One region of the Streptomyces sp. NPDC046349 genome, then DNA from elsewhere that is predicted to be linked to it. Evidence: predicted binding sites of a transcription regulator. Region 1 holds the regulator's gene; each other region holds the start of a gene.
The links. The regulator HrcA, encoded in region 1, represses chaperone genes, less so after heat shock. The targets are predictions, from matches to a motif close to TTNGCACTCNGNNNNNCNGAGTGCNAA.
Positions count from the first base shown of each region.

Region 2: groL (chaperonin GroEL) is a predicted target of HrcA. The motif match lies at 5,166-5,192, and genes of this name have one in related genera.
Region 3: groES (co-chaperone GroES) is a predicted target of HrcA. The motif match lies at 8,075-8,101, and genes of this name have one in related genera.

Region 1 is NZ_JBVJFK010000002.1:403,278-413,322, reverse strand. Features, by position in the region: gene ACZ6JS_RS05490 (16S rRNA (uracil(1498)-N(3))-methyltransferase) at 1-225, opposite strand, end outside; gene ACZ6JS_RS05485 (nitronate monooxygenase) at 222-1,313, opposite strand; gene dnaJ (molecular chaperone DnaJ) at 1,470-2,609, opposite strand; gene hrcA (heat-inducible transcriptional repressor HrcA) at 2,610-3,626, opposite strand; gene ACZ6JS_RS05470 (MBL fold metallo-hydrolase) at 3,780-4,499, shown strand; gene ACZ6JS_RS05465 (DUF3097 domain-containing protein) at 4,534-5,343, shown strand; gene hemW (radical SAM family heme chaperone HemW) at 5,520-6,752, opposite strand; gene ACZ6JS_RS05455 (AMP-dependent synthetase/ligase) at 6,948-8,840, opposite strand; gene lepA (translation elongation factor 4) at 9,073-10,045, opposite strand, start outside.
Region 2 is NZ_JBVJFK010000006.1:22,447-32,491, forward strand. Features, by position in the region: gene ACZ6JS_RS15440 (alpha,alpha-trehalose-phosphate synthase (UDP-forming)) at 12-1,466, opposite strand; gene ACZ6JS_RS15445 (glucosyl-3-phosphoglycerate synthase) at 1,513-2,463, opposite strand; SAM riboswitch class I at 2,649-2,806, shown strand; gene thrC (threonine synthase) at 2,800-4,098, shown strand; gene ACZ6JS_RS15455 (MoaD/ThiS family protein) at 4,135-4,413, shown strand; gene ACZ6JS_RS15460 (cold-shock protein) at 4,800-5,006, shown strand; gene groL (chaperonin GroEL) at 5,324-6,943, shown strand; gene ACZ6JS_RS15470 (hypothetical protein) at 7,070-7,663, shown strand; gene ACZ6JS_RS15475 (hypothetical protein) at 7,671-8,231, shown strand; gene ACZ6JS_RS15480 (phosphoribosylanthranilate isomerase) at 8,268-8,867, shown strand; gene ACZ6JS_RS15485 (hypothetical protein) at 9,062-9,247, shown strand; gene ACZ6JS_RS15490 (serine/threonine-protein kinase) at 9,257-10,045, opposite strand, start outside.
Region 3 is NZ_JBVJFK010000008.1:242,446-252,490, forward strand. Features, by position in the region: gene ACZ6JS_RS20640 (class I SAM-dependent methyltransferase) at 1-777, opposite strand, end outside; gene ACZ6JS_RS20645 (polysaccharide deacetylase family protein) at 885-1,841, shown strand; gene ACZ6JS_RS20650 (polysaccharide deacetylase family protein) at 1,847-2,722, shown strand; gene ACZ6JS_RS20655 (hypothetical protein) at 2,837-3,046, opposite strand; gene ACZ6JS_RS20660 (GntR family transcriptional regulator) at 3,258-4,016, shown strand; gene ACZ6JS_RS20665 (FtsW/RodA/SpoVE family cell cycle protein) at 5,315-6,709, opposite strand; gene ACZ6JS_RS20670 (hypothetical protein) at 7,242-7,424, shown strand; gene ACZ6JS_RS20675 (hypothetical protein) at 7,528-7,986, opposite strand; gene groES (co-chaperone GroES) at 8,245-8,553, shown strand; gene groL (chaperonin GroEL) at 8,666-10,045, shown strand, end outside.

The DNA of each region.
Region 1 (10,045 bases):
CGGCTCCTCCTCCTGCCCGGCGGCACAGACCGCCACGACGAGCCGGTCCTTGCCCTCGGCCGCCTTGACGACCCCCTCCGCCCAGCCGCCGCGACCGTCCGTCAGGACCACCTGCTCGCCCGGGTTCAGCCGCTTCACGGACACCGCGTGCCGGCCCTCCGGGCCGTCCAGGACGAACTCCGCCCCTGCGGGGACCTCTTCGACCACGAACACCGGGGCCGTCATGACGCACTCCTCATCTGCATTTCCTTCAACATCCTCTGGGCCTGCGCCAGTTCGGCCGCCAGCACCTCCACCAGCTCCGCCGCCGGCAGCGCCCGCGCAAGCCGGTGCCCCTGGCCCGCCCACAGGGCCATGCCCTGGGCGTCGCCGGCCGCGGCGGCCGCCTTGCGCAGCCCCGAGGTCAGGTGGTGGACCTGGGGGTAGGCGGCCGGGGCGTAGGGGCCGTGTTCGCGCATGAAGCGGTTGACCAGCCCGCGCGCCGGCCGCCCGGAGAAGGCCCGGGTCAGCTCCGTCCGGACGAAGAGCGGATCGGTCAGCGCCTTCTTGTGCACGGGGTCCGCACCCGATTCGGGACACACCAGGAAGGCCGTCCCGAGCTGCGCCGCGGCCGCGCCGGCCGCGAGCAGCGCGGCGATCTGGGCACCCCGCATGACCCCGCCCGCGGCGATGATCGGCAGGGCCACGGCCTCCCGCACCTGTGCCACCAGCGCGAGCAGTCCGTGCGCCGCCGTGCCGTCGACCTGCGGGTCGTCCCGGTGGGTGCCCTGGTGGCCGCCCGCCTCGACACCCTGGACGCAGACGGCGTCCGCTCCCGCCTGCTGGGCGCTGCGGGCCTCCTCGACGGAGGTCACCGTGACGACGGTGTACGTACCGGCTTTGCGCAGGGCGGCCAGGGCCGCGGGGGCGGGACAGCCGAAGGTGAACGACACGACCGGGACCGGGTCCTCGAGGAGGATGGCGAGCTTGGCGTCGTAGCCGTCGTCGCTGGTGCCGATGATGTCCTCCTCGGCGAGCGAGATCTCGTACCAGCTGGCCTCGCCGGCCAGCTGCCCGCGGTACGCCTCCACCGCGGCCGGGTCGACGTGGCCGGTCTGCGGCATGAAGAGGTTGACGCCGAAGCGGTGCCGGGTGAGCGCCCGCACCTGTTTGATCTCCTGGTACATCCCGTCGGCGGTCTTGTAGCCGCCGGCCAGGAAGCCCAGGGCGCCGGCCTCGCACACGGCGGCGACGAGCGGCGGGCAGGAAGCGCCGCCCGCCATGGGAGCCTGCACGATCGGGTGGGGGGAGAGACCGTTCGCGGCGGTGGACATGGCTGCATCGTGCCACGTCCGGCCCAGGGCGCCGAATCACCGCATTCGCCTGGCATAGTCCCCCTCCAGGCGGGCGGACGGGCGGCCTCCGCCGGAACGCGAGAGCCCGGCCGGGGTCTCCCCGGGCCGGGCTCGAAGCGGTTGCCCGCCGTGCGGTCAGCGACCGTTGAAGGCGTCCTTCAGGCGGCTGAAGAGCCCCTGCTGGCCCGGCGCGAACTGGCCCATGGGCCGCTCCTCGCCCCGCAGCTTCGCCAGCTGGCGCAGCAGTTCCTCCTGCTGGGCGTCCAGTTTGGTCGGGGTGGTGACCTCGACGTGGACGATCAGGTCTCCGCGCCCGCCGCCGCGCAGGTGCGTGACGCCGCGCCCGTGCAGCGGGATCGCCTGGCCGGATCCGGTTCCGGGCCGGATGTCGATCTCCTCCAGGCCGTCCAGCGTCTCCAGCGGGCACTTGGTGCCGAGCGCGGCCGCCGTCATCGGGATGGTGACCGTGCAGTGCAGGTCGTCCCCGCGCCGCTGGAAGGTCGGGTGCGCCAGCTCGTGGATCTCCACGTACAGGTCGCCGGCGGGGCCGCCGCCGGGGCCGACCTCGCCCTCGCCCGCGAGCTGGATCCGGGTGCCGTTCTCGACGCCGGCGGGGATCTTGACCGTGAGGCTGCGACGGGAGCGGACCCGTCCGTCGCCCGCGCACTCGTGGCACGGGGTCGGGACGACGGTGCCGAAGCCCTGGCACTGGGGGCAGGGGCGCGAGGTCATGACCTGGCCCAGGAAGGACCGGGTGACCTGCGAGACCTCACCGCGGCCGCGGCACATGTCACACGTCTGCGCCGAGGTGCCGGGGGCGGCGCCCTCGCCGGAGCAGGTGGTGCAGACGACGGCCGTGTCGACCTGGATGTCCTTGGTCGTCCCGAAGGCCGCCTCGTCCAGCTCCAGGTCGAGGCGGATCATGGCGTCCTGGCCCCGGCGGGTCCGCGAGCGCGGGCCGCGCTGCGAGGCCTGGCCGAAGAAGGCGTCCATGATGTCGGAGAAGTTGCCGAAGCCGCCCGCCCCGAAGCCGCCGGCGCCGCCGCCACCGCCCGAGGAGGACAGCGGGTCGCCGCCGAGGTCGTAGACCTGCTTCTTCTGCGGGTCCGACAGCACCTCGTAGGCCGCGTTGATCTCCTTGAAGCGCTCCTGCGTCTTCGGGTCCGGATTCACGTCCGGGTGGAGTTCACGCGCGAGGCGCCGGAAGGCCTTCTTGATCTCGTCCTGCGATGCGTCGCGGCGCACGCCGAGAACGGCGTAGTAGTCCGTGGCCACTTACGACTCCGCCAGGATCTGTCCGACGTAACGTGCCACTGCGCGTACCGCTCCCATCGTTCCGGGGTAGTCCATGCGGGTCGGTCCGACCACGCCGAGTTTGGCGACCGTTTCGCCGCCCGAACCGTAACCGACCGAGACGACCGACGTGGAGTTGAGCCCCTCGTAGGCGTTCTCGTGCCCGATCCTTACGGCCATTCCCGACTCGTTGGCCTCGCCGAGCAGCTTGAGGAGCACGACCTGCTCCTCCAGCGCCTCGAGCACCGGCCTGATCGTCAGGGGGAAATCGTGTCCGAAGCGGGTGAGATTGGCGGTACCGCCGATCATCAGCCGCTCCTCCGCCTCCTCGACCAGGGTTTCGAGGAGCGTCGAGAGCACGGTGGAGACGGTGCCCCGGTCGTCGGCCTCGAAGGACTCCGGGAGGTCCTGGACGAGCGGGGGCACATCGGTGAAGCGCCTGCCGACGACCCGGCTGTTGAGCCGGGCCCGCAGGTCGGCGAGCGGGGCCTCGCCGAAGGGGCTGGGGCAGTCGACGAGCCGCTGCTCGACCCGGCCGGTGTCCGTGATCAGTACGAGCATCAGGCGCGCGGGGGCGAGCGAGAGCAGCTCCACGTGCCGGACGGTCGACCGGGTCAGGCTCGGGTACTGGACGACCGCGACCTGACGCGTGAGCTGCGCGAGCAGCCGCACCGTACGGCCGACGACGTCGTCGAGATCCACGGCCCCGTCGAGGAAGTTCTGGATGGCCCGTCGCTCGGGCGTCGACAGCGGCTTGACCCCCGCGAGCTTGTCGACGAAGAGGCGGTAGCCCTTGTCGGTGGGGATCCGGCCGGCGCTGGTGTGGGGCTGGGCGATGTAGCCCTCTTCCTCCAGCACCGCCATGTCGTTGCGCACGGTGGCGGGCGAGACGCCGAGCCGGTGCCGCTCGGTGAGCGCCTTGGAGCCGACCGGCTCCTCCGTCCCGACGTAGTCCTGGACGATGGCGCGCAGCACTTCGAGTCTGCGTTCGCTGAGCATCGCGCACACCTCCAGCGTGATCCGTTGCCGTGTTCTGCCGTGTTCTGGCGTTCGTTGGCACTCTGCGCGTTCGAGTGCCAGAGAGCCCCCGCTCAGTGTACGGCCGGGTAGTAAGACCCTGGCAAGGGAGGCCCGCCAGGGTAGCGTCGCGGCATGGACGTGCGTTGGGAAGAGGCGGGCTGGGAACGACTCACCGGAAGGGCCGGCCGGCGGCGTCTGCCGGTGTGGGACTGCACGGTGGGGCTGGTGGTGGGCGACGATTCCGTCCTCCTGATCGACCCCGGGTCGTGCGTGCGCGAGGGCGCCGAGGTGCGGGCCGAGGCGGAGCTGCTGACGGGCAGGAGCGTGACCCATATCGCATTCACGCACGGCCATTTCGATCACGTGCTGGGCGCGGCCGCCTTTCCCGGGGCCGAGGTCTTCGGGGCGGTCGGGCTGACCGCGCTGCTGGACTCGGGCCGCGAGGAGCTGCGCGGGGACGCGGTGCGGCACGGGCTGGTGGAGGCGGAGGCGGCCGAGGCGGTGGACCTGCTCGTGCTGCCGGGCCACCAGGTGTCGGGCGAGTGGACCCTGGACCTGGGCGGGGTGCAGGTGCTGCTGGCCAACGTCGGGCCCGGGCACACAGGTCACGATCTGGCGGTCTTCGTCCCGGGCGAGCGCGAGACGGTGTTCTGCGGCGACCTGGTCGAGGAGTCGGGCGAGCCGTCGGCGGGCCCGGACGCCATGCCCCGCCAGTGGCCCGCCGCCCTGGACCGGCTGCTGTCGCTGGGCGGCGAGGACGCGCTGTACGTGCCGGGTCACGGAGCGGTGGTCACCGCGGGGTTCGTGCGTGCGCAACGCGCCACACTCGCGGCCCGTTCCGGCGTGTCGTAGGCGGGTGGCGCGCGGCTCTCCTAATGTCGGCCGGATGCGCGAGTACTCCCCCGACCTGACCCCGCAGTGGAAGCGACCCAAGGCAGCCCCGGAGGTCGCCGCGGAACCGGACCTGGTGGTCGAGGTGGCGGGTACGGACTTCTGCGGCGCGGTGGTGGCCTGCGAAGCGGGCACGGTGACCCTGGAGGACCGCTTCGGCAAGCGCCGGGTGTTCCCGATGGAGCCGCGGGCCTTCCTGCTGGACGGCGCGGCCGTCACCCTGGTCCGCCCGTCCCGGGGCCCGTCGGCGCCGGCCCGTACGGCGTCGGGGTCGATCGCCGTCCCCGGCGCCCGGGCGCGGGTGGCCCGGGCGGGCCGGATCTACGTCGAGGGCCGGCACGACGCGGAGCTGGTGGAACGGGTGTGGGGCGACGACCTGCGCATCGAGGGCGTGGTGGTCGAATACCTGGAGGGCGTCGACGACCTGCCCGCGGTGGTCGCGGAGTTCGGCCCGGCGCCGGACGCGCGGCTGGGGGTGCTGGTGGACCACCTGGTGCCGGGCTCGAAGGAGTCCCGTATCGCGGCGTCGGTGACCTCTGAGCACGTCCTGGTCGTGGGCCACCCCTACGTGGACGTCTGGCAGGCGGTGAAGCCGTCCGCGCTGGGCATCGCCGCGTGGCCGGCGGTCCCCCGCGGCCAGGACTGGAAGACGGGCGTCTGCCGGGCCCTGGGCTGGCCGGAGAACACCGGAGCCGCCTGGCGGCACATCCTGTCCCGGGTGGGCTCCTACAAGGACCTGGAGCCGACCCTGCTGGGCCGCGTGGAGGAGCTGATCGACTTCGTCACGGGTGACGGCGGGGCCTGACGCCCTCGAAGGTGCGAAGCCGCTCGAGTCCAGCTCGCTGCCGAGCGGTTCCAGCGGCAGGGGCTCGCCGAACCTCACGACCCGCTGGGAGCGGTGATCGGCGTCGTCACCCGCTTCCCGCCGGTGGCGAGCGCAGGCAGTCCGGACGAGGATCCGGGGTTCACCCCACCGGGTGATCAGTCCACCAGGTCCCGGACCACCGCGTCGGCCAGCAGGCGCCCGCGCAGGGTCAGCACGGCCCGCCCGGCCTCGTAGGGCCCCGGCTCCAGGAGCCCGTCGGCGAGGGCCCTGCGGGACGCCGCGAGGCCGGCCGGGGCGAGCAGGGACAGCGGGGCGCCGTCCACGAGGCGCAGCTCCAGCAGGATCCGCTCCACGCGGCGGTCCTCCTGCGAGAGCAGCTCGCGCCCCGCACCCGGGGACCGTCCCTCCGCGAGGGCGGCGGCGTAGGCACCGGGGTGCTTGACGTTCCACCAGCGCACCCCGCCCACGTGCGAGTGCGCGCCCGGCCCGGCGCCCCACCAGTCGGCGCCGCGCCAGTACAGCTCGTTGTGGAGGCAGCGCCCGGCCTCCGAGGTGGCCCAGTTCGACACCTCGTACCAGGAGTACCCGGCCTGGGCCATGACCTCGTCGGCGATCAGGTAGCGGTCGGCGTGGACGTCGTCGTCGGTCATGGGGACCTCGCCGCGCCGGATCCGGCGGGCCAGCTGCGTGCCCTCCTCGACGATCAGCGCGTAGGCGCTGACGTGGTCCGGGCCGGCCCCGAGGGCGGCGGCGAGGGAGTCGCGCCAGTCCTGGTCCGTCTCGCCCGGCGTGCCGTAGATCAGGTCGAGGTTGACGTGCTCGAAGCCCGCCGCCCGGGCCTCCGCCACGCACGCCTCGGGACGCCCGGGCGTGTGGGTGCGGTCCAGGACCTTCAGGACGTGCTGCTTGGCGCTCTGCATGCCGAAAGAGATCCGGTTGAAGCCGCCGGCGCGCAGCTCGGCCAGGTACGCGGGGTCCACGGACTCCGGGTTGGCCTCCGTCGTGATCTCGGCGTCGTCGGCCAGGCCGAACTCGTCCCGGATCGCCGCGAGCATCCGTACGAGGTCCCCTGCGGGCAGCAGCGTCGGCGTGCCGCCGCCGACGAAGACGGTGCGGACGGCCCTCGGGTCGTCGCCGAGCACCTTCCGCGCGAGCCGGACCTCGTCGATCAGGGTGTCGGCGTAGTTCTCCCGGGACGCGAGAACGCCTGCCGTGCCCCGCAGCTCGGTGGCCGTGTAGGTGTTGAAGTCGCAGTAGCCGCACCGCGTGGCGCAGTACGGAACGTGCAGGTAGAACCCGAGCGGCCGCTCCCCGGCGCCGGCCAGGGCGTGCGACGGCAGCGAGCCGTCTTCGGGCATGGGTTCACCGTCGGGGAGTGCGGAAGGCATACCCCCATCATCCCGCACCCGGTGCGCCGTCCCGCCCGCGCGGGCTGCGGGCCCCCGCGCAGCGTCCGGCCCCCGTCCCCCGCGGCGGGCCGGGGGGTCCGGGGGCGGCGCCCCCGGCAGAAGCCCGCGCGAGGGCGTTCCGCCGGTGCGGGCGGGGCGGACCACCGCCCCGCCCCGCCCGGCCCGCGGCAGGCCTCAGGCCTCGCGGGCCCCCTCGTACATCTCTTCGATCAGGTGCTTGAACTCACGCTCGACCACCGGACGCTTCAGCTTCAGGCTGGGCGTGAGGTCGCCGTGCTCGACGTCCAGGTCACGCGGCAGGATCCGGAACTTCTTGACCGTCTGCCACCGCTGGAGGCCCTCGTTCAGGGTCTGGACATAGGTCTCGATCAGCCGGTTGGTCTCCGGCGCCGCCAGGACCTCCTTGTACGTCCGGCCCTCCAGCCCGTTGTCGGCCGCCCAGCCCAGGATCGACGGCTCGTCGAGCGCGATCAGCGCCGAGCAGAAGTTCCGGTCGGCACCGTGCACGACGATGGTCGACACATACGGGCAGATCGCCTTGAACTGGCCCTCGATCTCCGCCGGGGCGACGTACTTGCCGCCCGAGGTCTTGATCAGGTCCTTCTTGCGGTCGGTGATGCGCAGGTAGCCGTCGGGCGAGAGCTCGCCGATGTCGCCCGTGTGCAGCCAGCCGTCGGACTCCAGGACCTCGGCGGTCTTGTCCGGCTGCCTGTGGTAGCCCTGCATGATGCCGGGGCCGCGCAGCAGGACCTCGCCGTCGTCGGCGATGCGGACCTCCGTGCCGGGGAGCGGCTTGCCGACCGTGCCGGTGCGGTAGGCCTCGCCGGGGTTGACGAACGAGGCCGCGCTGGACTCCGTCAGGCCGTAGCCCTCGAGGATGTGGATGCCCGCGCCGGAGAAGAAGAAGCCGATGTCGGGGGCCAGGGCGGAGGCGCCGGAGACGGCGGCGCGCAGCTTCCCGCCGAAGGCGTCGCGGAGCTTGGAGTAGACGAGCGCGTCGGCGATCTTGTGCTTGGTGGTGAGGCCGAAGGGGGCGGTCGCCCGCCCGGTACGGCGGTAGTTGTCCTGCGTGACCTTGGCGTACTCGCGGGCGACGCCGGCGGACCACTGGAAGATCTTGTACTTGGCGCCGCCGGCTGCCCGGGCCTTGGCGGCCACGCCGTTGTAGACCTTCTCGAAGATGCGCGGGACGGCGGCCATGTACGTCGGCTGCACGACCGGCAGGTTTTCGATGATCTTGTCGATACGCCCGTCGACGGCCGTCACGTGACCGGCCTCGATCTGGCCGGAGGTCAGCACCTTGCCGAAGACGTGGGCCAGCGGCAGCCAGAGGTACTGGACGTCCTCCTTGCCGATCAGGCCGGTGGCGACCATGGCCTTGGCCAGGTAGGACCAGTTGTCGTGCAGCAGTCGCACGCCCTTGGGGCGGCCGGTGGTGCCGGAGGTGTAGATGAGGGTGGCGAGCTGCTGCGAGGTGATGGACGCGATCCGCTCGTCGACGGCCTCAGGGTGCTTGGCGAGGTGCTCCCTGCCTCTCGCCTCCAGGTCGGCCAGGGAGAGCACCCAGCCCTCCGGGTCGCCCTCGGCGGCGACCGCGTCGTCGGCCTCAAGGACCACGACGTGGCGCAGTCCCGGCAGGTCGGCGCGGCGCTCACGCGCCTTCGCCAGCTGCTTCGCGTCCTCGGCGATGAGCACCCGGCTCTCGGAGTCCGCGAGGATGAACGCCGACTCGTCCGCGTTGGTGCTGGGGTAGATCGTGGTGACCGCGCCGCCGGCGCACATCACGCCGAGGTCGCAGAGGATCCACTCGACCCGGGTGTTGGAGGCGAGGGCGACGCGCTGTTCCGTTTCGAGGCCGAGGGAGATCAGTCCGGCCGCGATGGCGAACACGCGCTCGGCGGCCTGGCTCCAGCTCAGCGACTTCCACTCGTCCGGAGCGCCCTGGCCGCCGGCTGCGGGCACCGGATACCGGTAGGCCTCGTCATTCGGCGTCGCTGCGACGCGCTCGCGGAAGAGCACCGCCACCGTGGGCGGGCGGTTCTCGAGATAGGTCTGTGTGTCGCTCACGACATCCTCCGGACCGATCCACGCGGCAGCGTGGGCGTGGGGCGCTGGGGGCGCTTGGGACTGGCGGGTTTGCAGCCGTTGACTTCTTAAACTGGCGAGTAACCGTCGAGCAGTGATCAGACTAGAGCGCGTCCGGCGTGCGCGTAAGAGCCAGTGAGCGGCCGGTTCATAACGAAACAGGCCCCCGCGCCGATGCGCGGGGGCCTGTGTACGCCGGGTGACGGAGGGGTGGCTACTTCTTCTTGCTGCCGGACTCGTCACTGGAGAGGACGGCGATGAAGGCCTCCTGCGGGACCTCCACGGAGCCGACCATCTTCATGCGCTTCTTGCCTTCCTTCTGCTTCTCCAGCAGCTTCCGCTTACGGGAGATGTCACCGCCGTAGCACTTGGCGAGAACGTCCTTGCGGATGGCGCGGATGGTCTCGCGGGCGATGACGCGGGAGCCGATCGCGGCCTGGACCGGCACCTCGAAGGCCTGCCGCGGGATCAGCTCGCGCAGCTTGGCGACGAGGCGCACGCCGTAGGCGTACGCGGCGTCCTTGTGGCAGACGGCGGAGAAGGCGTCGACCTTGTCGCCGTGCAGCAGGATGTCGACCTTGACCAGGCTGGAGGCCTGCTCGCCGGTGGGCTCGTAGTCGAGCGAGGCGTAGCCGCGCGTCTTGGACTTCAGCTGGTCGAAGAAGTCGAAGACGATCTCGGCGAGCGGGAGGGTGTAGCGGATCTCGACGCGGTCCTCGGAGAGGTAGTCCATGCCGAGGAGGGTGCCGCGGCGCTGCTGGCACAGCTCCATGATCGCGCCGATGAACTCGGTCGGGGCGAGCACGGTGGCCCGGACGACCGGCTCGAAGACGTCCTTGATCTTGCCTTCGGGAAACTCGCTCGGGTTGGTGACGGTGACTTCCTTGCCGTCCTCCAGGACCACCCGGTAGACCACGTTCGGCGCGGTGGCGATCAGGTCGAGGCCGAACTCGCGCTCGAGGCGCTCACGGACCACGTCGAGGTGGAGCAGGCCGAGGAAGCCGACGCGGAAGCCGAAGCCGAGCGCCGCGGAGGTCTCGGGTTCGTAGACCAGCGCGGCGTCGTTGAGCTGGAGCTTGTCCAGGGCCTCGCGCAGGTCCGGGTAGTCGGAGCCGTCGAGCGGGTAGAGGCCCGAGAACACCATCGGCTTCGGGTCCTTGTACCCGCCGAGGGCCTCGGTCGCGCCG
Region 2 (10,045 bases), on a different contig from region 1:
CCGGTAGTTGATCAGGCCAGGGCCGCGAGCTGGGCCTCGAACCAGGCCGCGGGCGGAAGGGCCGTCGCGGCCGCCGCCATCCGCTTGGTGCGCTCCGCACGCTCGGCGGCCGGCATGGCCAGCGCGGTGTGGAGGGCCTCCGCCGTCTGCGAGACGTCGAACGGGTTCACCGTCAGCGCGTCCTCGCGGAGCTCCTCGTACGCCCCCGCCCCGGTGGACAGCACCACCGCGCAGCCCGCCTCGGACAGCACCGGGATCTCCTTGGCCACCAGGTTCATCCCGTCCCGCACCGGGTTCACCAGTGCCACGTCCGCCATCCGGTACACCGCCAGTGACCGCGCGAAGTCGTCCTTCACCGACACCAGCACCGGCTGCCAGTCCTCCGTGCCGAACTCCGCGTTGATCTCCGCGGCCAGCTCCGAGACGGCCGCCGTGTAGTCGCGGTACACCTTCAGGTCCTGCCGCGACGGGTACGCCGACGCCAGGTGCACCACCCGGCCGCGCCACTCGGGATGGACCGTCAGCAGCTCCCGGTAGGCCAGCAGGCCCCGCAGGATGTTCTTCGACAGCTCGGTCCGGTCCACTCGGGCGATCGTCCTGCGGCCCGCGACCTCCGCCCGCAACTCCGCCAGCTTCGCGTCCACCTCCGGCCGGCGCGCCAGAGCCCGCAGTTCGTCGGCGTCCACGCCCAGCGGATACACGGCCACGTCCGTCCGCTTGTGGCGGACCGGACTCGACGGGTTCTTCTGGACGTACCTCGCCTTCGACGGCTCCACCCCGGCCGCGAACTTCGGCTCGGCGACGCCCCGTTCGTCGTCCAGGTGCGCGCCCCCCATGAAGGAGTGCGCCCAGGCCCATGTGTGGAAGCCGACCACGTCCGCGCCGAGCATCCCCCACATCAGCTCGCTGCGGATGTCGTCGGGCAGCATCCGCAGGAACTCCTCCGAGGCCCACGGCGTGTGCGTGAAGTGCGCGATCCGCAGGTCCGGCCGCAGCTCCCGCAACTGACCCGGCACGAGCGCCAGGTGGTAGTCCTGCACCAGCACGTGGGCCCCCTGCCCGGCCTCGTCGGCGAGGGCGCGCGCGAACGCCTCGTTGTACGCGACGTACGAGGCCCACCGGCGCCGGAACTCCGCGTCGAAGACCGGCTCGCGCGGCACGTCGTACAGATGGTGGTGGGTGAACCACAGCACAGAGTTCGCGATGCCGTTGTACGCGTCGTCATACATCGTGGGATCGATGTCCAACATCCGGACGCCCGGCTCGGAGACGTCCCGGCGGACCGCCTCCCGGTCCGCGTCCGACAGGGCCGCACAGATCCACAATGCCCCGGGCTGCTCCGCGAGGGCCGCCGAGAGTCCGGAGACGAGACCACCCCCGCCGCGCCGGGCGCTGAGCGTGCCGTCGTCGGAGAGGGCGTAGGAGAGCGGGCCGCGGTTCGCCGCGACGAGTACCTGAGAAGCCATGCGGCGAACCTAGCCCGGCCCGCGCTCGCTCAAACGTATGGACACGTCACGCCACGCGGCGCCGTCCGTACTCCTTCACGCCCAGCATCGGCGGCCGCTCCTCGGTGTCCACGGCGTACGTGTGCGGCACGAAGCCCTCCGGGCCCCGCTCGAACTGCGTCAGCTCCGGCCGTACGAGGTGCCCGCGAGAGAGCCGTACCTGGGCCGTGCGGTAGATCGCCGCGGCCATCCGTCCCAGCGCCTGTCCGCCCTGATGGCGGTGGAGGCGCACGCCCACGTCCACCTGGGCCAGCGCGTCCAGCCCGACGGTGTGCAGCGCGTCGACCAGCAGGCCGAGCTCGACCCCGTAGCCGACGGGGAACGGCAGCCGCTCCAGCAGGGAGCGCCGTACGGCGTACTCGCCGCCCAGCGGCTGGACGAAGCCGGCCAGCTGCGGCCAGTGCAGGTTCAGCAGCGGGCGGGCGACCAGCTCGGTGACCCGTCCGCCCTGGCCGGGGGCGTCCCCGAGGGGCCGGTCGTACATCGCCTTGACGAACTGCACGCCGGGGTCGGTGAGCAGCGGGCCCACGATCCCGGAGACGAAGGAGGCAGAGAAGTCCCGCAGGTCGGCGTCGACGAAGCAGACGATGTCGCCGGTGGTGGCCAGCAGCGAGCGCCACAGCACCTCGCCCTTGCCGGGCAGCGCCGGGATCCTGGGCAGGATCTCGTCGCGGTGCACCACCCGGGCGCCGGCCTTCGCCGCGACCTCGGCGGTCCGGTCGGCCGAGCCCGAGTCGACCACGACCAGCTCGTCCACGAGCGGGACCGGCAGTCCCTCGATCAGCTCACGCCGGATGACCTCGACGATCGCGCCGACCGTGGCCTCCTCGTCCAGCGCGGGCAGCACCACGCTGACCGTGGTCCCGGCCGCCCGTTTGAGGTCGAGCAGCTGGTCGAGCGGTCGGTCGGCGGCGGACCAGGAGCGGTCGGCCAGCCAGCGCTCCACCTCTTCCAGCACCCTCAGCACTCCCTGCTCGTCGGCGTTATGGGCCGTTATGCGATCCATCTCGCGTTTCGGACGGCTGTCTCAACCGCCCGTCCCTTCGGTTACAGTCTTGAACAACGCGAAGGACCACCGCATGCCGGGGTCCCCCGCGTACAAACGCACCGGCGCGCCACAGAGCGCGTGTGCCGGTGCCATACCGCTCATCCAGAGGGGCAGAGGGACACGGCCCGTTGAAGCCCCGGCAACCCTCCAGTCGGTTCTCGCGATCGCGCAGCAGCGCTCGTCAGCGAGGTCCCCGGCTAGGGAAGGTGCCAATTCCGTCTCATGGCGAAATGCGCCATGGGGAAGATGAGGAGAAAGGGCCTCGCCATCATGGCTGCACAGACTGTCGCCACCTCTGTCGATCTCGGACCTGCCACGGGCCTTTCCTGTCGCGAGTGCGGTACCCGCTTCGAGCTCGGCCCCATCTTCGCGTGCGCCGAGTGCTTCGGACCTCTGGAAGTCGCCTACGAGCTCCCCACCGGTGACCCCGAGGCCCTGCGCGCCGCGATCGAGGCCGGCCCCAACAACATCTGGCGCTACGCGCCGCTGCTGCCCGTCCCCGCGGACGTGGCGTCGAAGCCGAGCCTGAACCCCGGCTTCACCAAGCTCGTCGACGCGGCCAACCTGGCCAAGGAGCTGGGCGTCACCGGCAAGCTGTACGTCAAGGACGACTCCGGCAACCCGACGCACTCCTTCAAGGACCGCGTCGTGGCCATCGCCGTCGAGGCCGCCCGCGCCTTCGGCTTCACCACCCTCTCGTGCTCCTCCACCGGCAACCTCGCCGGCGCCGTCGGCGCCGCGGCGGCCCGGGCCGGCTTCCGCTCCTGCGTGTTCATCCCGCACGACCTGGAGCAGGGCAAGGTCGTCATGGCCGGTGTGTACGGCGGCGACCTGGTCGGCATCGAGGGCAACTACGACGACGTCAACCGCTTCTGCTCCGAGCTCATCGGCGACCCGCTGGGCGAGGGCTGGGGCTTCGTCAACGTCAACCTGCGCCCGTACTACGGCGAAGGCTCCAAGACCCTGGCGTACGAGATCTGCGAGCAGCTCGGCTGGCAGCTGCCGGACCAGATCGTCATCCCGATCGCGTCCGGTTCGCAGCTGACGAAGATCGACAAGGGCCTGCAGGAACTCATCAGGCTCGGCCTCGTCGAGGACAAGCCGTACAAGATCTTCGGTGCCCAGGCCGAGGGCTGCTCCCCGGTGTCGACCGCCTTCAAGGCCGGCCACGACGTGGTCCGCCCGCAGAAGCCGAACACCATCGCCAAGTCGCTCGCCATCGGAAACCCGGCGGACGGCCCGTACGTCCTGGACATCGCGCGCCGCACCGGCGGTTTCGTGGAGGACGTGAACGACGAGCAGGTCGTCGAGGCCATCAAGATCCTCGCGCAGACCGAGGGCATCTTCGCCGAGACCGCGGGCGGCGTGACCGTCGGCGTGACGAAGAAGCTCATCGAGAACGGGCAGCTCGACCCGACGCTGACCACCGTCGTCCTCAACACCGGCGACGGCCTCAAGACCCTGGAGGCGGTGGCCGCGGACAGCGGGCAGACCGCCACCATCCGCCCCAGCCTGGACGCGTTCCGCGCCGCCGGCCTGGCCTGACCATCCTCCACGTACTACCGGAAAGGCAGTAGCGCCATGAGCGTCAACGTCCGCATCCCCACCATCCTGCGCACCTACACCGGCGGTCAGGCCGAGGTCCCGGCCGAGGGTGCGACCCTCGCCGAGGTCATCGAGTCCCTGGAGGAGAACCACCCGGGCATCGCCGCGCGCGTCCTGGACGACCAGGGCAAGCTCCGCCGCTTCGTGAACGTCTACGTCAACGACGATGACGTGCGCTTCGAGGGCGGGCTCGAGGCGGTGACGCCGGACGGCGCCGGCGTCTCGATCATTCCGGCCGTCGCGGGCGGCTGCTGACCCACCCGGTAAACCGAAATTACCCCCTCCGCTAAAAAGCGGAGGGGGTAATTCTGTTTGATTGGGCACGGTAGAGTTGGGGAAGTCCCCTCCGCTGGACTTGCCCGCCGCATATGAACGGGTCGCGTGAGGGTCGACATCGGGTCAATGTGCAGGTGCGGTATGGGGCTTTGGCGAAATTTGCCCGGCCCGAGTTGCCCTGGAATCTGCCAAATTTTCACTCTATTTCAATGTTTCTCGGTGTCCAGATTTCTCGTCGGATTGACCTGTTGCAGACAGCACTCGCGCAGATACATTCAGCCTCGGTCGAAGCGTTCCGACGCAAGTTCTGACCCGGGAACGCGAAGTGCGTTCCCGCGCAAGGGCCAGTAATAGGGGAGTTAGGCATGGCTCAGGGCACCGTCAAGTGGTTCAACGCGGAGAAGGGCTACGGCTTCATCGCGGTCGACGGTGGTGCGGATGTGTTCGTCCACTACAGCGCCATCCAGATGGACGGGTACCGCACCCTTGAAGAGGGTCAGCGGGTCGAGTTCGAGATCTCACAGGGCCAGAAGGGTCCGCAGGCGGACATGGTCAAGCTCGCGCTCGGCTAGTCCCGGAGCATCGACCACCGACGCTCGGTCTTCCGTCGAAGACCCGGAAGACCTACGAGGGGCCCACATCCCGGACACGGGATGTGGGCCCCTCGCGTGTCACCTGGGCCTTCGTCGAAGCCGCTTGCACTCCAGGGGGTCGAGTGCTAATCATTGGCGTTAGCACTCTACGAGTGAGAGTGCTACTGAAACGAGGACCGGGTCGGTGAGGCCCGCAGGGTCCGGTGGGAAGGAACCGCCGGGCACGCAGGCCGTCCGTCGCGGGCGCGGGCGCGGTCCTGGGAGCAATCCACCGCTGTCCGGGAGGACCACTTCAGATGGCCAAGATCATTGCGTTCGACGAGGAGGCCCGCCGCGGCCTCGAGCGTGGGATGAACCAGCTCGCCGACGCCGTCAAGGTCACCCTTGGCCCCAAGGGTCGCAACGTCGTCCTTGAGAAGAAGTGGGGCGCCCCCACGATCACCAACGATGGTGTCTCCATCGCCAAGGAGATCGAGCTCGAGGACCCGTACGAGAAGATCGGCGCCGAGCTGGTCAAGGAAGTCGCCAAGAAGACGGACGACGTCGCCGGCGACGGTACGACCACCGCCACCGTCCTGGCCCAGGCGCTCGTCCGTGAGGGCCTGCGCAACGTGGCCGCCGGCGCCAACCCGATGGCCCTCAAGCGTGGTATCGAGAAGGCCGTCGAGGCCGTCTCCGCCGCCCTGCTCGCCCAGGCCAAGGACGTCGAGACCAAGGAGCAGATCGCTTCGACGGCCTCCATCTCCGCCGCCGACACCCAGATCGGCGAGCTCATCGCCGAGGCCATGGACAAGGTCGGCAAGGAAGGCGTCATCACCGTCGAGGAGTCCCAGACCTTCGGTCTGGAGCTGGAGCTCACCGAGGGTATGCGCTTCGACAAGGGCTACATCTCGGCGTACTTCGCCACCGACATGGAGCGCATGGAGTCGTCCCTCGACGACCCGTACATCCTGATCGTCAACTCCAAGATCGGCTCGGTCAAGGACCTGCTGCCGCTCCTGGAGAAGGTCATGCAGTCCGGCAAGCCGCTGCTGATCATCGCCGAGGACGTCGAGGGCGAGGCCCTGTCGACCCTGGTCGTCAACAAGATCCGCGGCACCTTCAAGTCCGTCGCCGTCAAGGCCCCGGGCTTCGGCGACCGCCGCAAGGCCATGCTCGGCGACATCGCCATCCTCACGGGCGGCACGGTCATCTCCGAGGAGGTCGGCCTCAAGCTGGAGAACGCCGGTCTCGACCTGCTCGGCCGCGCCCGCAAGGTCGTCATCACCAAGGACGAGACCACCATCGTCGACGGTGCCGGTGACAGCGACCAGGTCGCCGGTCGCGTGAACCAGATCCGCGCCGAGATCGAGAACTCCGACTCGGACTACGACCGCGAGAAGCTCCAGGAGCGCCTCGCGAAGCTGGCCGGCGGCGTGGCCGTCATCAAGGCCGGTGCCGCGACCGAGGTGGAGCTCAAGGAGCGCAAGCACCGCATCGAGGACGCCGTGCGCAACGCGAAGGCGGCCGTCGAGGAGGGCATCGTCGCCGGTGGTGGCGTGGCCCTGCTGCAGGCCTCCGCGGTCTTCGAGAAGCTGGAGCTCGAGGGTGACGAGGCGACCGGCGCCAACGCCGTGAAGCTCGCCCTGGAGGCCCCGCTCAAGCAGATCGCCGTCAACGGTGGTCTCGAGGGCGGCGTCGTCGTCGAGAAGGTGCGCAACCTTCCGATCGGCCACGGCCTGAACGCCGCGACCGGCGAGTACGTCGACATGATCGCCGAGGGCATCATCGACCCGGCGAAGGTCACGCGCTCCGCGCTGCAGAACGCCGCGTCGATCGCCGCGCTGTTCCTGACCACCGAGGCCGTCATCGCCGACAAGCCGGAGAAGGCTGCGGCCGCTCCGGGCGGCATGCCGGGCGGTGACATGGACTTCTGATCGACCTGGTGGTTGATCGGCTGTTCTCGAACGAGGGCGGCACCCCCGCGGGGGTGCCGCCCTCGGGCGTTCCCGGGCCGGGAAAACCGCTGGCCGGGGTGGGTGGGGGCGTGTGAACGTACGGCCATGGGGAACTTCGTCGCATATCCCGTGCTGCGCACCACCGATCCCGCCGAGGCGTACGCGAAGGCGCGACATCTGTGCGCGCTGCTCGCCACGCGGTACGAGCACGTGTACGTGGGGGCCGAGCTGTGGACGGTCGAGGACCTGCGGCGGATGGCCGGGCTGCTGCCGGAGGCGGTCTACGACCATGTGGAGAGCCGCAGAGACCCTGTGACGGGTGAGCCCCTCTACTCCGGCATGGACGGGCGGGCGGCCGCTGACGCGGAGCTGGCGGGGGAGGTGCCGCTCTGGTTCTGCCAGGAGGAGCTGCCGGGCGGGGTTCGCGACGAGGACTTCGTGCATGCCGTGGGGGCCGGGCCGGCCTCCGTGCGGTGGGAGGGCTGCTGGCCCGACGAGCCCGAGCTGGGCTCGCACGCCTCACCCGCCTACGACGGCGTGCAGCTGGTCCTCAACAGCGACGCATGCGAATGGTACGGGCAGGTCACCGGCGTCCGCACGCTGTACGTCCACGTGACCGAGCACGGCGACCCGGGCCGGGCCGAGCGGCTCGCCGCCGCGATCGGCGGAGCCGTGCTGGGCGAGCCGGAGCAGGGCTGAGGGCGGGGTGGGGAGTTCGCGTGCGTACCCCGTATACCGGTCCGACGACCTCGCCGAGGCGTACCGGCGGGCCCGACTGCTGGTGGGGCGGATGAAGCAGATCGACCCGGAGATGTGGCTGTGCGCGCAGACGCACACCGTCGCGCAGGCCCGTGGATTGGCGGCGTTCCTTCCGACGGGGCTGTTCGAGCCGTCCTACGACTGGTCCTCGGACGTCTGGTACACCGGCGCGGAACTGCCCCGCGACGACCTGGAGCTGGCGGCCGTCCTGCCGCTGACCGTCGACTCGTACGCGGCTCCCGGTCCGGTCGAGGGCGCGTTCCTGCGGGTGGTGGGCGACGGCGCGGCCACGTTGCTCTGGCGCGGGGCCTGGCCATTCGTCCCCGAGATACCGTCCCACTCGGACGACCCGACCAACCAGCGTGTGGAGCTGGACGTCAACGGTGAGCATCCCGACGGCCCGCACACCGTCTACGTGCACTTCCGGTCCGCCGACGAGGCGGGTGCGGCGCATCTCGCCGCGGCGATCGGCGGGTCGGTGCTGGGGCCCGTACAGGTGGGCCGCTGACGCCGGTACGCGGGCGGGTCCGCATAGGCTGGACGCATGGCTGACCTCTTCGTCAAGATCTGCGGGCTCAGGACCGCGCCGGACGTCGACGCCGCGGTGGCGGCCGGGGCGGATGCCGTCGGGTTCGTGTTCGCGCCGGGCAGCCCCCGTACGGTCGGCGCCGCCACCGCGCGCGAGCTGGCGGCCCGGGTGCCGGCCACGGTGCTGACCGTGGGGGTGTTCCGCGGGCAGTCCGTCGAGGAGGTGCGCCGGTTCGCCGAGGAGAGCGGCGTACGGGGCGTGCAGCTGCACGGTGAGGAGGGCCCCCAGGACTTCGCGGCGTTGCGTGCCGAGGGCCGCACCCTGCTGCGGGCCACCGCCGGGCGCGTGGAGCGCTGCGGTGAGTACGGCGAGGACCTGCTGCTGCTCGACGCCCCCGACCCGGGCTCCGGCAGGCCGTGGAACTGGGGGGCGGCGGACTTCACCGCGCCCGAGGGACGGTGGCTGCTGGCCGGCGGGCTGCACCCGGACAACGTGCGCGAGGCGCTCGCGGCCACCGGGGCGTGGGGCGTGGATGTGTCCAGTGGCGTGGAGCGGGAACGAGGTGTGAAGTCGCCGGAGTTGATCCGCGCCTTCATCGAGGCGGCCCGCGGCTGAACCGCGACGCCGACGCCGATGCCGGCGCCGATGCCGATGCTGCCGACTCTGCCGGTGTCGGCCCCGGCGCGCTGCCGCAGGCGTGAGCGCGTCGGCCGTGGCAACAACGCCGGTGTTGCCACGGCTGCGCATGGGATGCGGCGGACGGGGCATCCGGGCGGTGAGGACGGTTCGTCGTTCAGGAGGTGGCTGCGGTGCGCCGTACGAAGGTGCTGGACTCCTTTCCCGCCGGTGACCCTTACGGCAGTTGGCCCGCCGAGGAGTACGCGGCCAGGTGCCGGGAACGGGGGCGGCGGGTGACGGTCGTGATGGACCTCGACAGGGACGCCTTCCTCGTCGTTGCCCTCGACGCGGACGCGCCGCAGGAGGCGGCGGCATGAAGACCTGCGTCAGGAGGCCGCGCGCCAGACCGTCATGTCGGCCCTGATCCAGCTGGGGTCCTTCGACAGCCCGGGGGCCGACTTGATGCCGATGACGAACAGCGCGATGTCGCCGGACGGGTGCTTGACGCAGACCTCGCTGCCTGCCGCCATGACGTGCAGCGTCAGGTCGTTCTCCCTGGCGGACGCCAGCTCCTCGCGGCACGTCTCGAGGTTGCCGGTGCCCGCCTTTTGAGGCATGGAGAACACGCTCGCGTCGCTCTCCATCTTGCAGCCGCTGGCCAGCCCGCACTTCATCCGGATGTCTCCCGTGCGGTCGCCGTCCTCGTGCTGGACGGGCTCCTTGATGCTGATCGAGTTCTTCTCGTTCAGCATCAGCCCGGGGTAGGGGAGGGGCTTGGGCGGCTGGGACGCGTTCGGCGTGGGGGTGGGCGTGGGGCCGTTCTGCGGTGTCAGGGCGGCCGACGTGACTGCGGCCGCCTCACGTTCGGCCGCCCGGTCCGTCATGTCCATGAGCTTCCAGCCCAGGCCCCCCAGCGTCAGCGCACCTGTCACCGCTGCCACGGTGGCGAACCGCGCGGTCCGTCGCCGCTTGAGGTCGGCGGCCGCCGCTGCCGACGCGGCCCCGGCGGAGGACGTCGCCGGCGCCGCGGCTCCCGCGGGGGCGGCCGCGAGGTGCCCGGATGCCGCCGAAGCCGCCGCGGTCGCTGAGCCTGTCGAACCCGCCGAGGTGGCTTCACCCGAGGCCGGCAGTGGAGCGGCGGGCCGGGCGACCGGAGCCGGTACCTCCTCGTCCAG
Region 3 (10,045 bases), on a different contig from region 1:
GTCGGCGGTGTGCAGTTCGCGCGGCCCGGGGAGCAGGGTGGCGCGCACGGTCCCCGGGGCGGTGCCGAACCAGAGCACGGCCTCCTTGACGTCCCCGTGGTCGGAGATCCACTCGGCCTCGGCCTCTGCCGGGACCGCCTCGTGCGGGATTCCGGGGGCGATCTTGATGGCCGCGTACCTCGCCGCGCGGGCCGTCTCCACGGCCCACGACAGCGGCGGCGAGTAGGACTCCGGGTCGAAGATCCGCCCGCGGCCCCCGCGCCGGGCCGGGTCGATGAAGACCGCGTCGTGGCCGGAGACGTCCACCTCCGTCACATCGGCCTCCCGGACCTCGATCAGGTCCGCGAGGCCCAGTGCCTCGGCGTTGGCACGCGCGACGGCGGCCGTCAGCGGGTCGTGGTCCACCGCGAGCACCCGGATGCCGAGCCGGGCCAGGGCGAGGGCATCGCCGCCGATGCCGCAGCACAGGTCGGCGAGGCTGCGCACGCCCAGGGCCGCGAGCCGCTCGGCCCGGTACGCGGCCACGGACGCGCGGGTGGCCATCTCGCCGCCGCCGGGGGTGAAGTACATCCGGAAGGCGTCCTCGGCCCCGAACTTCGCCACCGCGCGCTGCCGCAGCCGGGCCTGCCCGAGGGCCGCGGAGACCAGCCCGGCGGGATGCTCGCGGCGCAGCCGGGTGGCGACGGCCAGCTCCTGGGCGGGGTCGTAGTCGCGGAGCGAGTCGAGGAGGGCGCGGCCCTCGGGGGTGAGGAGGGCGGCGAAGTCTTCGGGGGTCACGGGTCCATTGTCGGCGAAGGGGTGTGTGGGCCGGTCGGAGGAACGTCGCAGCCCGGTGCGAGGTGTCGTCCCGGGAGCCCGCGTGTCGGATGCCAGGATGCGCTGCTATGCAGCTAGTCGGACAAAGGGAAGATAAGACGCAACTGGGTCACCGGTGCGCGGCGGGTCCGCGCGGCCGGTTCGGGGTGGCCGCGGCCGCCCTGCTGGTAGCCGCCCTCGGCACGGCGTGCGGCTCGGGGCAGTCGGGAGCCCCGGACAAGGCCGAGAAGACGAAGGCCGCCAAGGGGTCGGAGGCGGGCGCCGCGGGCGCGCTCAGCGCCGCCGAGAAGGCCAAGGCGCTGCAGCAGGCACGCGTCGCGGCGGCGAAGAAGTGGGGGCTGCGCAAGGTGCCGCTCGCCGCGCCCGCGGCGCCGAAGGAGAAGCCCCACATCAGCACGCGCGACGGCTTCGAGGTGTGGAACCACGAAGAGGACGAACTGCCCCCCGTCTTCACCACCGTCCCCACCGAGGACAAGGTCGTCTTCCTGACCATCGACGACGGCTCGGAGAAGGATCCCGAGTTCCTGAAGATGATGCAGGAGCTGAAGATCCCGTACACGGCCTTCCTCAGCGACTACCTGGTGAAGGACAACTACCCCTACTTCAAGCAGATGCAGGCCGCCGGCGTCACCCTGAACAACCACACCCTCAACCACCGCTACATGCCGGGGCTGTCGTACGAGCAGCAGCGTGAGGAGATCTGCGGTCAGCAGGACACCATCCAGAAGACGTTCGGCAAGCGGCCGACCCTCTTCCGGCCGCCGTACGGCAACTACAACGACGACACCCTCAAGGCGGCGAAGTCCTGCGGCATCAAGGCGGTTCCGCTGTGGAACGCCGAGGCGTTCACGAACCGCATGGACTACCGCGAGTGGGACCGCGACCTGCACCCCGGTGACATCATCCTCACGCACTTCCGGGGTAAGGAGGACTGGAAGGGAACGATGCCTGACATGATCCGTCATGTCATGAAGACCGTCACGGACAAGGGGTATGCCGTGGCCCGCCTGGAGGACTACTTGTGAGGTACGTGCGCCGGTTGGTAGCCGGAACGCTGGCGGCCGGCGCGCTCGCGCTCTCCCTGACGGGGTGCGGAAAGAGTGTGGAGCCCACCGAACGGCTGGGCCGCAAGACGCAGGAGCCGTCGCAGGCGCCGTCCGCGTCGGCGTCGGCGCCTGTGTCCCAGCCCGCGCCCGCGCCGGGCGGCGCGGGCGACGAGGCCTACAAGAAGTGGGGCCTCACGGCCCCCGTCCAGTACGCGCCGAAGCCCGCCCAGAAGCCGCAGTTCCCGAAGGCAGCCCCGGGCGCGGTTCCGGTGATAGACCGAATACCCCTGCCGGCCGGGGAGAAAATAGTCTTCCTGACCTTCGACGACGGCGCGGAGAAGGACCCCGAGTTCCTCAGGATGGCGGCCGACCTCAAGCTGCCGATCAGCATGTTCCTGACGGACAGCGTGGCCTCGTCCGACTACGGGCACTTCGAGAAGCTCCGCGACAACGGCTCGGCGAGCACGGTGAACAACCACACGCTGACCCACCCGAACCTGCGGACCCTCTCCTTCGAGGCGCAGAAGAAGGAGATATGCGGCCAGCAGGACACGCTGGAGAAGCGCTTCGGCCAGCGCCCGCCGCTCTTCCGCCCGCCCTTCGGCAACTACAACGGCGACACCCTCCGGGCGGCCTCGGAGTGCGGCGTCTCGGCGGTGGTCCTGTGGCGGGTGTCGATGCAGATCAACAACTTCCAGTACGCCCAGGGCTCCGCCCTCCAGCCCGGTGACATCATCCTGGCCCACTTCCGCGGCCCGTCCGAACTCAAGGGCGCGACGGAGATCCAGATGACGACCCGCATGCTCCAGCGCATCCAGGAGCAGGGCTACAAGATCGGCCGCCTGGAGGACTACCTGTAGGGCGGTACGAACCCCCGCGCACTCGGGCCCGTCAACCCCGCGGCTGCAACGCCCCTGGCCGGTGGCCGGCCGCACGGCTCGGCGGTGGCGGGGCGGAAGCCGATCCGGGTGGGGTCAGTCCGCGGGCTCGACGTTGGCGGCCGAAGTGGTGAACTCCAGCCCGCACGCGCCACGGATGTAGGCGAGTTCCACCCAGCGCTCGGTGGGTGTGTCCGAGACGTTCTCGTTGATCACGGCCATCAGTTCGCCCTCGACGCCCGAGGCGATGTCGCGGACGCGTCGATGCAGCAGACGGTGCGGCACGTGTTCGTACCTCTCGCTCATCGGACGTCACGGTGCTGAGGCATGCAGACCACCCCTCATCCGCAGCTGCCAACGGGCAGCCTCTCTAGAGACATTCCCACTCCATCCGATCCGGCTTCCGTTCGCAATGCGTCTCTAGAGAACTACGCCCGAATGGACCCCCAGGCCGATGCGTGCGGCGGCCCACCTCTCGCCCTAGGGTGTCTAGAGAGGAGAGGGAGTGATCGTTTTCATGACCAGCCAGGGCGCTACTCGGCAGCCGAAGTACCGGAGGATCGCTGACGCGCTGAGGAAGGCCATCCAGGCCGGCGAATACGGTCCGGGTGACCGGCTGCCCGGTGAGAACGACCTCATGGCCGCGTACGAGGTCGCTCGGATGACCGCCCGCCAAGCCCTCGGCGTCCTCCAGAACGAAGGCCTCGCCGAGGCGCGCAAGGGGGCCGGGGTCTTCGTCCGCGCGTTCAGGCCCCTGCGGCGCCGCGGTCTCCAGCGGTTGGCGCAGGAGCAGTGGGGCTCGGGCCGCTCCATCTGGTCGACGGACTCCGAGGACCGGGAGCTGGTCGTCGACCAGGTCGACGTGCGCGAAGAAGCGGCGGACGACCGCGTCTGCGACGCGCTCGGCATCGCTCCGGGTGCCCAGGTGTGGGCGCGCAGCCGCCGTTTCGTGCTCGACGGCAAGCCGGTGCTCTTCGCTACGTCGTACCTGCCGTCGGACGTCGTCGCCGATTCCCCCATCACCCAGCACGAGACGGGCCCGGGCGGGATGTACGCCCGGCTGGCGGAGCTGGGTCACGGGCCGGTCCACTTCCGCGAGGAGATCCGCTCCCGGATGCCGTCCGCCGACGAGGCCGACCGACTCTCGCTGGCAACGGGTACGCCCGTCATCCGCATCGTCCGCACCGCGTTCGCCGAGGACGGTCGAGCCGTCGAGGTCAACGAGATGACGCTGGACTCCGCCTCGTACGTACTGGAATACGACTTCGACGCCTAGCCGGCCGATGGGGGTGGTTTCGGCGGGGCCGGGGTGTTGGGCGCGGGGTGGCTGCGGGGGCGGGATTTGCGTGGGGCGGGGTCGGGGGTGTGCTGGGGGTTTCCCGGCAGTCCCATCGTCTCTCCGGTTCGGGCCGGTCCCTCAAGGGCGCTCGTTCCTCGCGTCGCTTCGCGATGGCCTTCGGCCACCCTTGACCGACCGTCCCGCCCCGGAAATCCGAAAGACTGCCGGGAAGCGCCCAGAGGAACGGGCCGGGCGACAAAGGCCCATCGGGGCGTCGGCGCCGTGCGGGCGGAGCCCGCAGCGCCTCCAATCGCTACGCGCTCCTGACGGACGGCGTCCGCAGGCCTCTGTGGCTGGACATAGGCCGCCATCAATCGCTACGCGCTCCTGCCCCACGGCGACCGCAGACCCCTGTGGCCGGACATAGGCCGCCACCGATCGCTACGCGCTTCTCCGAGACCGCGTCCGCCTCTTGTTCGGGGCTGGGAGGGGCGGATTCGAGGGGACGGGAGGGCGATCCATCGGCTCAGCCGATGCCAACCCCCATCAAGACCGGGGCGGCATCCCAACCGCCCGCCCAAACAGGGGCAATGAGGGCGTATTGACGGCCTTTTGGGGCGCGCCCTCGCCCACACCTGGATTCGCTTCGCCTCAGCCGTCATCTGCCGCCCTTCCTCCCCCCGACAGCCCCCAGACGCCGTCCACGAGGAGCAAATCGGGCGCCTGCGGCTTGGGTCGGCCCCAGACGGATCGCAGACGCCCTCCGACAGGAGCGCGTAGCGATTGATGGCGGCCTATGTCCGGCCACCGAGACTCGCAGACGCCCTCCGACAGGAGCGCGTAGCGATCGGTGGCGGCCTATGTCCGGCCACAGGGGCCTGCGGCCGCCGCCCGACGGGAGCGCGTAGCGATTGGGGGCGCTGCGGGCTGTGCCCGCGCAAGGCCTCTGTCGCCCGGCCCGTTCCTTTGGGGGCTTCCCGGCAGTCTTTTGGATTTCCGGGGCGGGACGGTCGGTCAAGGGTGGAGCGCAGCGACATCGCGAAGCGACGCGACGAAGGAGCGCCCTTGAGGGACCGGCCCGAACCGGAGAGACGATGGGACTGACGGGAAACCCCCCGAACGTCACTGGCCACGGGCCGAGCGGATCCCGCCCCCACGCCACCACGCCGCGCCGGCCCTGCCCCGCCGCACCGGCTGCCGCCGCACCCCCCGACCCCGCCGCGCCTGGGGCGGGTGGTCAGCCACTGGCGGGGATCGGTGGGGGCGCGGGGGTGAAGGCCCTGAGCGGGTGGGCCCTACACCGGCACCACCGGCGTGATCGTCGTTTCCGCCGGGCCCCGGGCGTCCGCCTCGCGTTGGCGTTCCGCGCTGTCGCTGATGCGGAGGAGGAGGGCGATCATGATCCAGTTGGCCAGGAGGGACGAGCCGCCCTTGGCCAGGAAGGGCAGGGCCTTGCCCGTCAGGGGGATCAGACCCGTGACGCCTCCGGCGACCACGAAGACCTGGAGCGCCAGCGCCGAGGCCAGGCCCACCGCCAGCAGTTTGCCGAAGGGGTCGCGGGCGCCGAGCGCCATCCGCAGGCCGCGCTGCACGAGAAGCGCGTAGAGGATCAGTACGGCCATGACCCCGGCCAGGCCGAGTTCCTCGCCCACGGTGGTGAGGATGAAGTCGCTGCGGCCGGCGAACTTGATCAGTTCGGGGTGTCCCGAGCCGAGGCCGGTTCCGGAGATGCCTCCCGTGCCGAAGCTGAACAGGGCCTGCGCGGACTGGTCCGAGGTGACGCCCGGGGGCGGGTTCTCCCAGTAGACGGAGAGCGGGTTCAGCCAGGCCGCCACGCGCGCCTTGACGTGCGGCTCCGTCGAGCCGACCACGAAGGCGCCCGCCGATGCCATGAGCAGGCCGCACACGATCCAGCTGGTGCGTTCCGTGGCGACGTACAGCATCACGACGAAGACGCCGAAGAAGATCAGGGACGTGCCCAGATCCCGCTCGAAGACCAGCACCAGCATCGAGAGGATCCACACCGTGATGATGGGTCCGAGCTGGCGCATCGGGGGCAGCCGTATGCCGAGGAACCTGCGGCCCGTCAGGGCCAGCGAGTCGCGGTGGATGACCAGGTAGCCGGCGAAGAAGATCGCGATCATGATCTTCACGAACTCGCCGGGCTGGATCGAGAAGCCGAAGAGGATGATCCACCGCTTGGCGCCGTACCTGTCCGCGCCGAAGAACGCCGGCGCGATCAGCAGCACCAGCGCGACCGCCATCGTGATGTAGATGAACCGCTGGAGCAGCCGGTGGTCGCGCAGCAGGGCCAGGACCGCGATGCACGAGGCGACGCCGACCACCGTCCACAGGAGCTGGCCCGGGGCGTTGGCGTCCGAGTTCCACCGCTCGATGTAGCCCTGGTCGAGGCGGTGGATCAGCACCAGCCCCAGGCCGGTCAGCAGCATGGCGAGCGGGAGGACCAGCGGATCCGCACAGGCCGCGAAGCGACGCACGCCCAGGTGCCCCACCAGCGCCAGCAATGTCATGGAGATGGTGAAGCCGGCGAGGTTGGGCGGGAGCTCGCCGTTCATCGCGAGGCCCGCGGCGGCATGCCCGAAGACGGCGATGACGATGACGAAGGCGAGGAGCAGCGCCTCGGTGCGGCGGCGGGCGCCCGCAGACGTCAGGGGCCTCAGTCCACGCACGGGATGCCGCCGCCGTCCTTGGGGGAGGGCGAAGAGGCCGGTGGGGGTGACGCCTCACGCGCCCCCGGCGCGGAGCCGGGCGCGCCGGGGCTTGCGGAAGCCTTGAGTCCGATCTGCTCTGCAATGAGGCGCTTTATCTTCATATCATCTACGACGTTGATGTCCTTTCCGGGGTTCCTTCCCAAATGTTCGGCGGGCGGTGTCGTGTACCGCCCCCTGCCGCCGGAAAGGCCCGTCGCCTGCTTCACGGCCTGCCCTGGACCCGCCTTGTCCGGGCATGCCGGTACGCCGCCCAGTGCGTCCTCGAGGTGGTGGAAACCGGCCAGTTCAGCTCGGCGAAGTGGTCGACCGGAACCCCCGGGGAAGGCGCGCACCGGCGCGCTCCGGGGCGCCGGCCCCGCTTCCCGGTCTTCCCGTTCCGGCTGCCGGGAGCCCTTCACGCCGCTGCGCCGAGCTGCCCCGTACGGCCTCTTGATGTCGCTTCTGCCGCGACCCGGGTCGCGTGGCAGCCGCCGATGTCCGAGGTGCCGCCGTGGAGCTGTTCGAGGAGTTCCTCCGGCGGTTTTCCGCCGTTCCGGTCCCGGTGGCTGTCCGGGCCGATGAGCAGGATGTGGTGTCGCCCGAACTGGACTCCTCGGCTCCCTCCGGGGCCATGGAGCTGCCGGTCATCGCCGCCGCGCAGGCAGCGCGGCGGCGTGAATCCGGAGGTTCCTGAGCTCCCGGCGGGGATGTCGCCCCGCCCCGGCCGCCGCAAGTCCCCGCACGGGCGCAGCCCGTGCAGCGCCGAGCCGCCCGGAGGGACCCGCGACCGGAGCGAGTCACGCCGCCGATCCCCCAGTGGGGGCCCGGCGGGTCAGGAAGTCGCGGGTGGCTGCCGTCAGGGCCCAGGCCGGGAAGGCGAAGGCGGTCAGGCCGAGGCCCATGGGTGCGAGGGAGGTGAGGAAGTCCATCTGTGCGGCCCGATCGGCGTCGGGGCCGCTGACGCGGGCGGCCACCGGCGTCCGGGGCCGCTCGTCGAAGACGCCGTCGATCCTGATCCCGGCAAGGGTGAACGATCCGTCGGCGGCGGTGAAGGACCCCCGGCACGTCATCGTGCGGTCCCCCTCGGAATCCGGGTCCCCCCACACGCACCGCTCCGCGCTGAACCTGCCGTCCACCCCCGTCAGCTGGGTGATCAGGCGCGGTAGGGCCGCGTGGAACATCCAGATCCCGACGGCGAGCCCGATGGCGATCGGGACGGCGTGCACCCATCGCACACCGGAGTTTGTCCTGGTCATGTCCGGGACAGTACTGATCTCGAACGTGTGAACGCACGAGGGTTTCGGGGGTCGGGCCGACCTCCGCGCAACGCCCGGAGGTCGGGAATTGGCACTCCGCTTGACCGAGTGCTAATCGCCGGAATAGTCTCGCACCTGGCACTCGCCCCCGGTGAGTGCCAACACAGCGACAGGCAGGTCCGGCACCCGCGACGACGGATCGACCTGGTCGCCACCTCAGACAGTTAACCCCGGATCTCCGAAGGGGGAGGTCGGATCGTGACGACCGCCAGCTCCAAGGTTGCCATCAAGCCGCTTGAGGACCGCATCGTGGTCCAGCCGCTCGACGCCGAGCAGACCACGGCCTCCGGCCTGGTCATCCCGGACACCGCGAAGGAGAAGCCCCAGGAGGGCGTCGTCCTCGCGGTCGGCCCGGGTCGCTTCGAGGACGGCCAGCGTCTCCCGCTGGACGTCACCGTCGGCGACATCGTGCTGTACAGCAAGTACGGCGGCACCGAAGTGAAGTACAGCGGCGAGGAGTACCTCGTCCTCTCGGCTCGCGACGTGCTCGCGATCGTCGAGAAGTAATTTCGCTTCACAGCACTGCTTTGAGCTACGCCCCTGGTCACCCCGCTGATTGCCGGGCGGCGAGGGGCGTAGCTCGTTAAACCCGAGTTTTCGAGAGGGCTGAACCGCTCCCATGGCGAAGATCCTGAAGTTCGACGAGGACGCCCGTCGCGCCCTCGAGCGCGGCGTCAACAAGCTTGCCGACACGGTCAAGGTGACGATCGGCCCCAAGGGCCGCAACGTCGTCATCGACAAGAAGTTCGGCGCCCCCACCATCACCAACGACGGTGTCACCATCGCCCGCGAGGTCGAGCTGGACGACCCGTACGAGAACCTGGGCGCGCAGCTCGTGAAGGAGGTGGCGACCAAGACCAACGACATCGCGGGTGACGGCACCACCACCGCCACCGTGCTGGCCCAGGCGCTGGTCCGCGAGGGTCTGCGCAACGTCGCCGCGGGTGCTTCCCCGGCCGCCCTGAAGAAGGGCATCGACGCCGCGGTCAAGGCCGTTTCCGAGGACCTCCTCGCGACCGCCCGCCCGATCGAGGACAAGTCCGACATCGCCGCCGTGGCCGCGCTCTCCGCGCAGGACTCGCAGGTCGGCGAGCTCATCGCCGAGGCGATGGACAAGGTCGGCAAGGACGGTGTCATCACCGTCGAGGAGTCCAACACCTTCGGCCTGGAGCTGGAGTTCACCGAGGGCATGGCCTTCGACAAGGGCTACCTCTCCCCGTACATGGTCTCCGACCAGGAGCGTATGGAGGCCGTCCTCGACGACCCGTACATCCTGATCAACCAGGGCAAGATCTCCTCCATCCAGGACCTCCTGCCCCTGCTGGAGAAGGTCATCCAGGCGGGTGGCTCCAAGCCGCTGCTGATCATCGCCGAGGACGTCGAGGGTGAGGCGCTCTCCACCCTCGTCGTCAACAAGATCCGCGGCACCTTCAACGCGGTGGCCGTCAAGGCCCCGGGCTTCGGTGACCGTCGCAAGGCGATGCTGCAGGACATGGCCACCCTCACCGGTGCCACCGTCATCGCCGAGGAGGTCGGCCTCAAGCTCGACCAGGCCGGTCTGGACGTACTGGGCTCCGCCCGCCGCGTCACGATCTCCAAGGACGACACCACCATCGTCGACGGCGCGGGCAGCTCCGACGAGGTCCTCGGCCGCGTGAACCAGATCAAGGCCGAGATCGAGGCCACGGACTCGGACTGGGACCGCGAGAAGCTGCAGGAGCGCCTGGCGAAGCTCGCCGGCGGCGTCTGCGTCATCAAGGTCGGCGCCGCCACCGAGGTGGAGCTCAAGGAGAAGAAGCACCGTCTCGAGGACGCCATCTCCGCGACCCGCGCCGCGGTCGAGGAGGGCATCGTCTCCGGCGGTGGCTCCGCGCTCGTCCACGCCGTCAAGGTCCTGGACGGCAACCTCGGCCTGTCGGGCGACGAGGCCACCGGTGTCGCGGTCGTGCGCCGCGCCGCCGTCGAGCCGCTGCGCTGGATCGCCGAGAACGCGGGCCTC